DNA from 4 places in the Blautia producta genome. Region 1 is predicted to be linked to each of the others. Evidence: predicted binding sites of a transcription regulator. Region 1 holds the regulator's gene; each other region holds the start of a gene.
The links. The regulator Rex, encoded in region 1, represses fermentation and respiration genes when NADH is low (regulators of the CRP and FNR family bind a similar motif). The targets are predictions, from matches to a motif close to ATTGTTAANTANTTAACAAT.
Positions count from the first base shown of each region.

Region 2: BLCOC_RS18095 (NAD(P)-binding protein) is a predicted target of Rex. The motif match lies at 888-907, and genes of this name have one in related genera.
Region 3: gap (type I glyceraldehyde-3-phosphate dehydrogenase) is a predicted target of Rex. The motif match lies at 1,605-1,624, and genes of this name have one in related genera.
Region 4: BLCOC_RS03715 (L-lactate dehydrogenase) is a predicted target of Rex. The motif match lies at 1,495-1,514, and genes of this name have one in related genera.

Region 1 is NZ_CP136422.1:3,073,842-3,077,056, reverse strand. Features, by position in the region: gene BLCOC_RS13640 (NAD(P)H-hydrate dehydratase) at 1-1,425, opposite strand, end outside; gene BLCOC_RS13635 (redox-sensing transcriptional repressor Rex) at 1,497-2,141, opposite strand; gene BLCOC_RS13630 (ABC-F family ATP-binding cassette domain-containing protein) at 2,350-3,215, shown strand, end outside.
Region 2 is NZ_CP136422.1:4,021,813-4,025,027, reverse strand. Features, by position in the region: gene BLCOC_RS18100 (AraC family transcriptional regulator) at 1-728, shown strand, start outside; gene BLCOC_RS18095 (NAD(P)-binding protein) at 1,094-2,932, shown strand; gene BLCOC_RS18090 (NADH-dependent [FeFe] hydrogenase, group A6) at 2,926-3,215, shown strand, end outside.
Region 3 is NZ_CP136422.1:4,068,349-4,071,563, reverse strand. Features, by position in the region: gene BLCOC_RS18310 (GNAT family N-acetyltransferase) at 1-587, shown strand, start outside; gene BLCOC_RS18305 (histidinol-phosphatase HisJ family protein) at 666-1,466, opposite strand; gene gap (type I glyceraldehyde-3-phosphate dehydrogenase) at 1,675-2,694, shown strand; gene BLCOC_RS18295 (phosphoglycerate kinase) at 2,855-3,215, shown strand, end outside.
Region 4 is NZ_CP136422.1:846,988-850,202, forward strand. Features, by position in the region: gene BLCOC_RS03710 (histidine kinase dimerization/phospho-acceptor domain-containing protein) at 1-1,061, shown strand, start outside; gene BLCOC_RS03715 (L-lactate dehydrogenase) at 1,707-2,654, shown strand; gene BLCOC_RS03720 (CoB--CoM heterodisulfide reductase iron-sulfur subunit B family protein) at 2,742-3,215, shown strand, end outside.

The DNA.
Region 1 (3,215 bases):
CTTTTGGGCAGCAGCCATATCTCCCGCAGCGCCGTGAAAATAGACCCCCAAAGACGCCGCATCTATGGCGGAAAGTCCTTGGGCGAGAAGTCCCATAAGGATTCCCGAGAGTACATCCCCGCTTCCTGCTGTTGCCATACCGCTGTTGCCGGAGGTGTTTATAAAGATCTCTTCACTGCCGTCGGAAATGACCGTTCGCGAATCTTTACACACAACGGTCAGATGGTATTTATGGGCAAAGCGCTTTGTAAGATAAAGAGGGGCTTCCTTCCACTCCTCCACTGACACTCCTGAAATCCTGCTAAACTCCCCAAGATGCGGTGTCACAATGACCGGTGCCGGATACTGGGCCAGCACCTCCATTCTGCCCGCTAAAAGATTCAGACCGTCAGCATCGATGAGCAAAGGTTTTCTGCCCTCTGCCAAAATGGTGTACAGGATATCTTCCGCCTGCTGTCCCGTGCCCATTCCAGGCCCCACTCCGATGACATCAGCCCAGGCAAGTCCTTCCAGGATCTGTTCTTTTTCTATCTCCTCATCATCATAGAAACTGTACATGGCCTCCGGCAGCATTGTGGTCAGTGCCTGTCTGTTTTCCTGCCTGGTATGTACCTTGATCATACCCGCGCCTGTCCTGAGTGCTGCACAGGCAGAGAGGTATGCCGCACCGCTGATATCACGGCTTCCGGCAGCCAGGAATATCTTTCCGAAGGTTCCCTTATTCCCATCCGGCTTTCTGACGGGGATCCGGAACAAATCCTTATCCTCACAACTTTGGATGGACAGTTCAAAATCATTCTGAGGCGGCATATAGATCCCGATATCGGCTGTTTTTATCTTTCTCGCGTAAGAAGCACCCGGATAAAATAAAAGGCCTGCTTTCTCATAGGCAAAGGTTACGGTCACATCAGCTTTCACTGCGCAGCCCAGCACTTTTCCCGTGTCTGCACTGATTCCGGAGGGAATATCCACTGCCATGACCTTGGCATCTGACCGGTTCAGAGCTTCGATGGTGTCTCTGTAAACCCCGCCCACTTCTCTGGACAGGCCTACGCCAAAGACAGCATCTACTATAGTAGTATATTCAACAGGTACGGCATTCTTGACAAAGGATATGTGATAATTTTCTGCAATATCCACTTGTTTTCTCATTTCTTCTGTATAATGATCCTTTTTCCCAAGTATACAGATATCAACGGAAACCCCTGCCGCATGAAGCATCCGTGCCACTGCCACGCCATCCGCGCCGTTATTGCCGGTACCGCAGAGGACCAAAACTTTTTCCAGGGGAAATTCTTCCTCCCGAAGCGCCTGACAGACACTCAGGGCAGCCCGCTCCATGAGTACCAGAGACGGAATCCCCATTTTTTCAATGGTGTAACTGTCCAATAGCTTCATCTGTCCGCCGGTTACGATTTGTTTCATGTCATACACTCCTCTCTTTTTGCGTATTACAGAGCAAAAGGCCGCCGCAAAAGTTCCGCAGCAGCCCTTTCTTACTTTTTATGTTCCGTCACATAACAATTCAGATTATAAGACAATCGCATGAGGCTTTCAGAGAGGTGTACATTTTCCACAATGACATCCTCCGGAACCTCCAGATCCAGATGTGCGAAATTCCAGATGGCCTTGATTCCGTTTTCTACCAGTAGATTAGCTGTCTCCTCTGCGTTGTTCTTCGGCAGAGTAAGCGCTGCTATCTGAACATCATTATCCTTCAGATACTGGGGAAGCTCATCCATCATAAGGATTTCATTCCCACGGATGGAGATGCCTTTCAGAACCGGATTCACATCAAAAATGCCTACCACTTTAAACCCGCGCTTTTCAAACTGTACGTAATTTGCAAGTGCCTGTCCCAGATTACCGGCCCCTATGATGATCATGTTGTGAGTCCGGTCAAGCCCCAGGATCTTACCGATCTCTGTGTACAGGTACTGTACATTATATCCGTATCCCTGCTGCCCAAACCCTCCGAAATTATTCAGGTCCTGGCGAATCTGGGATGCTGTCACGCGCATTTTGGAGCTGAGCTCATTTGAGGAGATACGCTCCACTCCATCCTCCAAAAGTTCTCCTAAATATCTGTAATATCGGGGAAGTCTTCTGATGACTGCTTTTGATATGCATTTTTCGTCCACGACTTTACCCTCCTTATGTCTAAATTTTCTGTTTCATATAGGAATATTATATATAATTGTTAAAATAAAGTCAAATACAATTCCAGTTATTGTTGTTTTTATCTGTTGTCAAATTCTGAATTTCCGATATAATAGGAAGGGTGAACCTAAAGTAACTGACCGGATATCCGGCCAGTTACAGCCTAAAGATAAAGGAGACTCGTAAAAAATGATACTGGCATGTCAAAACATTGAAAAATCATTCGGGGGCATAAATTTGATCCATGATGCCTCCTTCCATATAGAAGAACGCGAAAAAGCCGCCCTAGTAGGCATCAACGGTGCCGGAAAATCCACCATGCTGCGCATTATCATGCAGGAGATACCTGCTGACAGCGGCGAGATCATTTTATCAAGGGGCAAGTCCATCGGTTATCTGGCCCAGCACCAGGAACTGGACAGTGCCCTTACCATCTATGACTCTCTGCTCCAGGTCAAACAGCATATTCTGGATATGGAGCTTCACATGAGAGAGATTGAAAAACAGATGAAGCACGCTTCCGGGGAAGAGCTGGAACGCCTTATGGAGACCTATTCCCGTCTGACCCATGAATTTGAAATGGAGAACGGCTACGCATATAAGAGTGAACTTGTGGGGGTTCTGAAAGGCCTTGGCTTTCCTGAAAGTGACTTTGAAAAAGAAATCTCCACTCTGTCGGGAGGACAGAAAACACGGGTTGCCCTAGGTCGTCTTCTCCTGTCAAAGCCGGATATCATTCTTCTGGACGAGCCTACTAACCATCTGGATATGGATTCTATCTCCTGGCTGGAGACCTATCTGCTGAACTATCCGGGAGCTGTGCTGATCGTCTCCCATGACCGGTATTTTCTGGACAGGATCGTGACAAAGGTCATTGACATTGACAACGGGAAAGTCAGCACCTTTACAGGGAATTATTCTGCCTACAGCGAGAAAAAGGCACAGCTTCGCAGGGACGCTTATCAGGCCTATCTCAATCAACAGCAGGAGATCAAACATCAGGAAGAAGTCATTGCCAAGCTGAAACAGTTCAACCGGGAAAAGTCCATCAGACG
Region 2 (3,215 bases), 950 kb from region 1:
CGTATCAGAATTTTCAGAGTCTGTTCGGCCAGGTGACAAATATCAGTTTTTCCGAGTATATCAGAAGACGCAAGCTTACCATGGCAGCCTATGATCTGCAGAATTCTGATGAAAAGGTAATGGATATTGCACTGAAGTATGGGTATCAGTCAGGAGATGCTTTCCGTGTGGCATTCCGCAAAATGCACGGTGTCAACCCAACAGAAGTGAGACAAAATGCTGTTCCGCTGATGTTTTACTGCCGGCTGGAGTTTCAAGTGACAGTGAAGGGAGTGGAATCTATGAAGTATACGATTGAAGAAAAAGAAGCTTTTAAGGTATTGGGAACAAGAATGACTACACCGTATGGGGGCGGAACCTGGGCAGTGGTCAAGAGTGACGGCACCAATGAAAAGATGAGAGAGATCAGCGGGGACTTTTTTGACCTGGGACTATGTTTCGGGTTTCAGGAGGACGGCAGCAACGATTATATGTGTGCAGTCCTCTGGGACGGTCCGGAGACAGAAGGGTTTGTGACATATGAATACCCTCCGGCAACATGGCTGATCTTTCGGACAAAAGGAAAGATTTCAGATAATGTACTGGGAAATCTATGGCGGCAGATCAATCAGGAATTTCTTCCTCAAAGCCAGTATGCGAAATGCGGGCTGCCCACCATTGAGAAGTATATTTTCTGGAATGAAGCTGAGGATTTAGGGGAAGTGGAGGTCTGGATACCTGTAAAGTAATCCTATGCAGTTGTTTTGCGGGCAGGTTCTGACTTGTAAATGAGGCTGCTGTACGATATAAAGAACTGTTTTTTGCCAAAAAGCAGAGAACAGTTTATATCGTGCGGCAGCCTTGTTTTTGTATAAAAAGTTTGCGGGGCAACAGTTTTTTGTTTAAACATTGATAAAAAATAATCAAATAGTATTGACGATTTTGATGGGAAATGGTAATTTTAAGATATAACTATATCTGAGTGATCGGATAAAACATCAGCGTAACTGCCATATCATTCTGAGATAAAATGCGACGATTCAGCAGGTCTGCGTATTCACTGCGCTGACCGCAAGAAAACCCAGAATGTATATTGAAACAATTGGAGGTAGATATGAGCAGATTAAGTATCATTACGCAAAACAGTGCACAGCGGACAGTGGAGGAACTCTATAAGGATCTGGAACGGCGTATCGTTGCCAGCCCGCCTGGGTTATGTCCGGTGGACATGGCGGCATCATTTTTAAAAATGTGCCATGCCCAGTCCTGCGGAAAGTGTGTTCCCTGCCGTGTAGGGCTGGGACAACTGGAAAAGCTCTTTGATGATGTGCTGGATGGGGATGCCACTCTGGAGACTATTGAGGTCATTGAGAGGACGGCAAGGAGCATTTTCTATTCGGCAGACTGTGCCATCGGCTATGAAGCGGCCAAGATGGTGCTGAAGGGAATCAGGGGGTTCAGGGAGGATTTTGAAGAGCACATTGTAAGGGGCAGGTGTTCCTGCAATCTGAATCAGCCGGTACCATGTGTATCCCAGTGCCCGGCCGGGGTGGATATCCCCGGATACATTGCCCTTATCCGGGAGGGAAGACCTGCGGATGCAGTGCGCCTGATCCGCAAGGACAATCCCATGCCTGCAGTCTGCGGCCTTATATGCGAGCATCCCTGTGAGGTGCGGTGCCGGAGAACCATGCTGGATGATCCCATTAATATCAGGGGGCTGAAGCGCTTTGCAGTGGAACATGCAGGGGAAGTGCCTGTGCCGAATGCGGCTCCGGCTACGGGCAAGAAGATCGCGGTGATCGGAGGAGGTCCGGGAGGGATCAGTGCCGCCTATTACCTGGCTTTAATGGGGCATAAGGTGACTATTTATGAGAAGGAAAAGCAGCTTGGAGGCATGTTGAGGTACGGTATCCCTAGCTACAGGCTTCCGAGAGAAATACTGGATGAGGAGATCCACCAGCTCCTGAGTGTGGGTATTGATGTTATCACCGGAGCAGTTGTAGGAGAAAAGCCGTATCTGATACAGGATATCAGACCTCAGTATGATGCCGTTTACATAGCTATTGGTGCCCATACGGACAGAAAGATAGGAATGGAGGGCGAGGACGCCGAAGGTGTAATGTCAGCGGTGGAGATGCTCCGCAGTATCGGTGACGGGGACATGCCGGACTTTAAGGACAGAGATATCATTGTGATCGGCGGCGGCAATGTGGCTATGGATGTGGCCCGTTCCGCAGTTCGTCTGGGAGCAAAACGTGTGCGTATTGCTTACAGGAGAAGAAAAGTGGATATGACAGCCCTGCCGGAGGAAGTGGAAGGGGCTATTGCAGAGGGATGTGAGGTATTGGACCTTCATGCGCCGCTGTCTATTGAGAAGGACGATCAGGGCAAGGTTTCTGCGCTCTGGGTGCAGCCTCAGCTCATCGGCAGAATGAAAAACGGAAGACCCACACCGGGAGATGCGGATGTGCCAAAACTCCGCCTGCCATGTGACCAGATTCTGGTGGCCATCGGACAGGGGATCGATTCCCAGCACTTTGGTGAGTCAGGTATTCCCATTACAAGAGGTGCCGCTATTGATGCCTTTGACTGGAGCGGCGTGAAGGATGCTGCCGGTGTCTTTGCCGGAGGTGACTGCGTGACCGGACCGGCAACTGTGATCCGTGCCATTGCGGCAGGGAAAGTGGCAGCAGCCAATATTGATGAATTTTTGGGATACAACCATACAATAACAAGCGGGGTGGAGATTCCGCGGGTTCGTCTCCATGACCGCCCCACCTGCGGCCGCGTGAATATGAAAGAACGCGAGGCGTCCGTAAGAGTGAAGGATATGGAACTGATTGAATGCGGTATGACTTCTGAGGAGGCATCCCAGGAGGCAAGACGCTGTCTGCGCTGTGACCACTTCGGTTTCGGTGTGTTTAAGGGAGGCAGGGTGGAAAAATGGTAAATACAGAGAGAGTGAAACTTACGATCGACGGCATACAGATAGAGGCCGACAGGCACAGCACCATCCTTCAGGCTGCCGCTCTTGCAGGAATCAGGATTCCCACTCTGTGCTATTTGAAGGATATCAATGAGATTGGTGCATGCCGTGTCTGTGTCGTAGAGGTGGAGGGATATGCAAAGCTGGTTACCGCCTGTAATAACAGGGTAAAAGAGGGGATGGTGGTCCATACCAACAGCCCAAAGGCCCGGAAAACCAGAAGGACAAACGTACAGCTTATCTTATC
Region 3 (3,215 bases), 990 kb from region 1:
TGAAGATAGATTTTCCAAGGTCAGAACTCAAACCTCTGAAGAGTATTCTGAGCCTGATCCAACAGAAGAGAGGGGAGGGATACGGATTTTATGATAAAGATGAACTGACAGGATATGCCTTTTTGATAAAGGCTCCTTCAGGCAGGGCATATCTGATCGATTACCTGGCTGTGCTGCCATCCCTGAGAGACAGGGGGTATGGAAGCGCGTGTCTCTCAGCCCTTCAAAATATACTTGAGGAGAAAAATACCCTGCACTCCAAACTACTGGGTACAGGGGAAAACATGGAATCTACGGCGAATGAGCGGGAATATACGATAATGGTAGAATCTGAGGACCCATCCTTTGCGGCAGATGAGACGGAAAAGCAGGTTCGCAGAAGAAGAATCCGTTTTTATGAAAAGAATGGATTTTTTGATTCCAAAAATGTCTGCCGCCTCTTCGGAGTGGAGTACAGAATATTAGGAAAGACCTCCTGCATGACGCAGGAAGAACCAAGAAACATGCGCTGCAGGGAAGAATTGGACAGCATTTACCGTACCATTATTCCAAAGCTTGTATATCACAGCCAGGTGAAATGGATGTAAAGAAAGGCAGGGGGAGAGGCAGCTCCACACCACACGGCAGCAGCAATCCCCCGATTCCTTTTAAAGCCGGAAGTCTTCTCACAGAGGAAGAAATTCCGGCTTTCTGTTCTTAAAAACAGTATAGTATTGAAAGCCGCATTCCTTTAAAAGTGTTCCTGCCCGTTCAAAATCGTAGGCGATATGTTCTGGCGCATGGGCGTCAGAGCCAAGCGTCAGGATTTCACCTCCCAGTTCCCTATATCGAATCAGAATTTTTTCTGTGGGATTGGGATGGCCGAGACCATATTTAAAGCCTGCTGTGTTGCACTCCAGGCCGATACCTTTTTGTACCAGGACGTGAAGGATCTCATCCAGGATATCCCTGTATTTTTCATAGGAGTAGTACAGATTGCGGTTGGGACCGTAGCGCACCACATAGTCAATATGGCCGCATACGTCGTAGCAGGAGAGAACCTTCAGGTTTTCCAAAAGGCAGGTAAAATAACTGCGGTAGGCCTCCTCCTCGCTGCGGTTATCAAAAAATATCCGGTCATAGGGGTCACACCCGTCTGCCACATGTACGGAGCCGATGACAAAGTCAAAGGGATAACTGGCTGCAAAGGACGGCAGTTTTCCTGTCAAATGGGGCTGAAGTCCAAGCTCAATGCCGAAATTTATCTCTATTTTATCCTTATACTTCTCCCGGAGTTCCATAAGCTTCTGCTGATAGGACGGCATATCCACGAAAAAGTCAAATTCCCCCGGAGGAAAATCAAAATCCATATGTTCGGTAAAACAAATCCCCGGCACATTTTTGTGAATGGCACTGAGGATCATGTGTTCCATTGGGGCTTCGCTGTCGCTGGAAAATGATGTGTGCATGTGAAAATCTGCGTACATAGATGACATCTCCTTTTCTTTTGCTGCCCTAATTATATAGGAAAGAAGCGGAAATGTACATAAAGAGAATGTAAAACTGGTACGATTTTTCATTTTATGCTTGAATTTTTGTCCCAGATTAGGTACAATATCAAATAGGTTGATGTTTCTTTAACAATCTTAATAGAAACCTCACGGAATACAAACACTTTTAGGAGGAATGAATAACATGGCAGTAAAAGTAGCAATCAATGGATTTGGACGTATTGGACGTCTTGCTTTCAGACAGATGTTTGGAGCAGAAGGATTTGAAATCGTAGCGATCAATGATTTAACATCTCCGACAATGTTAGCTCACTTACTGAAATATGACTCTACACAGGGAAGATATGCACTTGGCGATACAGTAACAGCAGGTGAAGATTCCATCACTGTTGATGGAAAAGAGATCAAAATCTACGCAAAAGCAAAAGCTGAAGAACTTCCTTGGGGAGAAATCGGTGTAGATGTTGTTCTGGAATGTACAGGTTTCTATACATCCAAAGACAAAGCAGAAGCTCATATCAAAGCAGGCGCTAAGAAAGTTGTTATCTCCGCTCCGGCTGGCAACGACCTTCCTACCATCGTTTACAATGTAAACCATGAGACCCTGACAAAAGATGACAATATCATCTCCGCAGCTTCTTGTACAACAAACTGCCTGGCTCCGATGGCAAAAGCATTAAACGACCTGGCTCCGATCAAATCCGGTATTATGTGCACAATCCACGCTTACACAGGCGATCAGATGACACTGGACGGACCGCAGAGAAAAGGTGATTTAAGAAGATCCCGCGCAGCTGCAGTTAATATCGTTCCTAACAGCACAGGTGCTGCAAAAGCAATCGGCCTGGTTATTCCGGAACTGAACGGCAAACTGATCGGATCTGCTCAGCGTGTTCCGACCCCGACAGGTTCTACTACAATTCTGACAGCAGTTGTTGACGGAACTGTAACAGTAGATCAGGTTAACGCAATCATGAAAGAGCAGGCTACAGAGTCCTTCGGATACAATACAGATGAGATCGTATCCAGCGACATCATCGGTATGAAATACGGTTCTCTGTTCGATGCAACTCAGACAATGGTTCTGCCGTTAGACAATGGCACAACAGAAGTACAGGTTATTTCCTGGTATGACAATGAGAATTCTTACACAAGCCAGATGGTAAGAACAATCAAATACTTCGGAAAATTATTAGAGAAATAATTATTGAGAATAAAGACTCATTAAAGGGTCCGGTCTGTTTTGGACCGGACTCCTTTCGTCTAATCATGACAATAATTGGGAAGTATTATTTAATAAGAACAAAGGTAACTGTAAGGGTACCGAACAGTTACAGAACAAATATTAAAGGAGGCATCATCCAATGCTCAACAAGAAATCAGTTGATGACATCAACGTAAAAGGAAAAAAAGTTTTAGTCCGCTGTGATTTCAACGTTCCCCTTCAGGACGGTAAGATCACAGATGAAAACCGTCTGGTGGCAGCCCTTCCTACGATCAAGAAGCTGATCGCTGACGGCGGAAAAGTAATCCTGTGCTCTCACCTGGGCAAACCTAAGGGAGAAGCAAAACCGGAATTGTCTCTGGCACCTGTTGCCGAGAGAATGACAGAACTGCTGGGACAGGAAGTGAAATTTGCGGCTGATCCGGAAGTTGTGGGACCAAATGCAAAAGCAGCTGTTGAGGCAATGAAAGACGGAGATGTTGTTTTACTGGAGAATACAC
Region 4 (3,215 bases), 2.2 Mb from region 1:
TGGAGTACCCCTTTCAAAAACAAATGATCCGTAAATTTTCACCGGTGATGATATCAGGTATCGTGTTGTCAGTCATTGCGGCTTTGGCATGTTTTGTGTCAGCGTTTTATCTGTATGATGATGGAGGCAGTTTTGCAGCGGTATTGCTGCTTGTGGCCATTGTGGTATTTTTGATCGTACTACTGGTGGGTATGATGAAACAATATGCATCAGATAATCAAAAGTTTGCAAATGAGATTGGCGATTTGATCCGTCAGATAAAGAAAGTCCATGACGGAAATATGACAGATAAGCTGATAGTGCCGGAAGATTCAGATCTGTATGAAGCCGTACAGCAGTTAAATGATATTCAGAACGGAATGGATACAGCGTTGTCAGAGCGAATGAAGAGTGAGCGCATGAAAGTGGAGCTGGTATCAAATGTATCCCATGACATCAAGACGCCCCTGACCTCCATTATCAGTTACGTGGAGCTTATGAAGCAGGAGGAGAATCTCCCGGAGGATGTGAAAGATTATGTCCGTATTCTGGATACAAAATCCCAGCGCCTGAAATCCATGGTACAGGATGTCTTTGAAATCAGTAAAGCGGCGTCTAAGCAGCTTCCTGTAAATTTAGAAGATCTGGATCTTGGCAAACTGCTCCGTCAGACTCTGGCAGATATGGAGGAACAGATTGAAGAGAGTTCTGTGACAGTTAAGGCACAGATCCCGGCAGATGCCGTGATGATCCATGCGGACGGCAGCCGTCTTTACAGAGTATTTCAGAACCTTCTGCAGAATGCCCTCAAATATTCACTGGATGGATCCCGTGTTTTCATAACATTGAAGGCAGACAGCAGAACAGCCAGGACCACAGTAAAAAATATCTCCCAGGAGGAGATTCCGTCAGACATTGACTTTACGGAGAGATTTGTCCGCGGAGATGAGAGCCGTACTGACGGAGGAAGCGGATTGGGACTTTCCATTGCCAGGAGCTTTACGGAGGCATGCGGAGGTGTGTTTGGGATAGAAGTGGATGCGGATCTGTTTGTGGTGACGGTGGAATTTCCGATTCTTTAATACCTGAACATAAAAGTTTGTCTGTGACAAAAATATGGGAGCTTAAAGAATAAAAAAGATATTTGACTAACATGTCTGATATAATAAAAAGACTGCCTTGCGGGCTTATAAATGATAAGCCAACCGGGGCAGTCTTTTTTGTGAACACAGTGTGCATTTGTATGCACGCTTTAAAAAAATGTGAAAAATACAGAAAATGATAGATTATGTTTTTTGTATACACACATAAAATATCTACTAAATCCCAAGAAAAAAATTGAAAAAATAATGGATAAAAATAGTCAAAAAACACATTGCACGCGCAAAAATACAAGAAAATAAAGCATTTTCTGTTCTTTCAACGCACGCAGAAAAAATAGAATGATTGAAAGTGTACTTTTCTACACTAACGTAGTAGATGAGGCAAAAAAGTACAAAAAATCGTTAAAAAGTTGTTGTTAATTTCTTGTCAATATGGTATTCTTAATCCGTAGCGCGAAATCAGATTCTTCTAAAAAGCCCTGTAAACCAGGGGGGCTGAATAAATATGTTTTAACAGAAAAACATACTTATGGAGATGGAATTTGTGATTTCACATTTTTTTGAATATTGATTGTTAAAAAAAAGACAATAAGGACCACCCAAAGGAAGGGGAAAGGAGCAAGCATGAGTAGTAAAATTACTGTCATCGGAGCCGGAAGCGTTGGCTCAACAATTGCTTACACATTATCTAACGGAGATATCGCATCAGAGATCGTATTGATCGATATCAACAAAGAAAAGGTTGCCGGAGAAGTTATGGATATCGCACAGGGTACCTGTTTCCGCGATCCAATCAACATTGTAGCCGGAGAATACGAGGATGCAAAGGATTCCGATATCGTGATCATCACATCAGGTATTGCCCGCAAACCCGGTCAGACAAGAATTGAGCTGACACAGACTAACGTGAATATTTTAAAGAGTATCACACCGGAAATCGTAAAAGCTGCGCCCAATGCGCTTTACATCATCGTAAGCAATCCTGTTGATATTATGACTTATGTATTTACAAAGATTTCAGGACTGCCTGAGAATCAGATCATTGGTTCCGGTACAATTCTGGATACTGCACGTCTCCGCTGCGGACTGTCTGAACACTTTAAAGTTGCTCAGAAAAATATCCACGCTTATGTATTCGGTGAGCACGGTGACACTTCCTTCATTCCCTGGACAGGTGCCTATATATCAGGTGTCAGTGTAGATGAGTATTATGAACTGGCTAAGAACCTTGGCAAAGAGGTAGATGTGCTGGATAAAGACGAAATGCTGACCTATGTTCAGAAGTCTGGCGGCAAGGTGATCGCAAATAAAGGTGCTACCTTCTACGCGGTATCTGCAGCGGTATGTAAGCTCTGCGGAATCCTGCTGGCATCATCTGATTCCATCGCAACCGTTTCCTCTATGATGCATGGGGAATACGGCATTGAGGATGTCTGCGTGAGCACCCTGACTCTGGTCGGCCCCAATGGTATCCAGGGCAAAGTGCCAATGCGTATGAATAAAGAGGAAATCGCTAAACTTCAGGCAAGTGCCAACGCACTGAAAGAAGTTATCAAACAGATAGAACTGTAGAAACAGGATGACTGTTCCGTATCCTTTGGTCCGCCAAGCGGGGACTATGAGGATACCGGACAGTTTCCGGGATTATTAGGAGGAACTATGAAGTACAGTTATTATCCGGGGTGTACCCTGAAGACAAAAGCAGTGGAACTGGACGCTTATGCCAGAGCTTCTGCAAGGGCACTGGGATTTGAACTGGAAGAAATTGAAAACTGGCAGTGCTGCGGCGGCGTTTATCCGCTGGGGTCTGACGAGATCGCCACAAAACTTTCTTCCGTCCGTGCTCTCAATGAGGCCAAAGAAAAAGGCCAGGATCTGGTAACACTCTGTTCGGCCTGTCATCATGTGATCAAACGTGTCAATGATGATATGAAGAATGTAGATGACATTCGTACCAGAGCAAATAATTATATGCAGTTAGAAGAACCCTATGCGGGTGAGACAACAGTGCTCCATTTTCTGGAGGTGCTCCGTGACCGCATAGGTTTCGATACGTTAAAGGAGAAAGTGACAGCTCCGCTCACAGGAAAGAAGATAGGCGCTTATTACGGATGCCTGCTTCTTCGTCCAAGT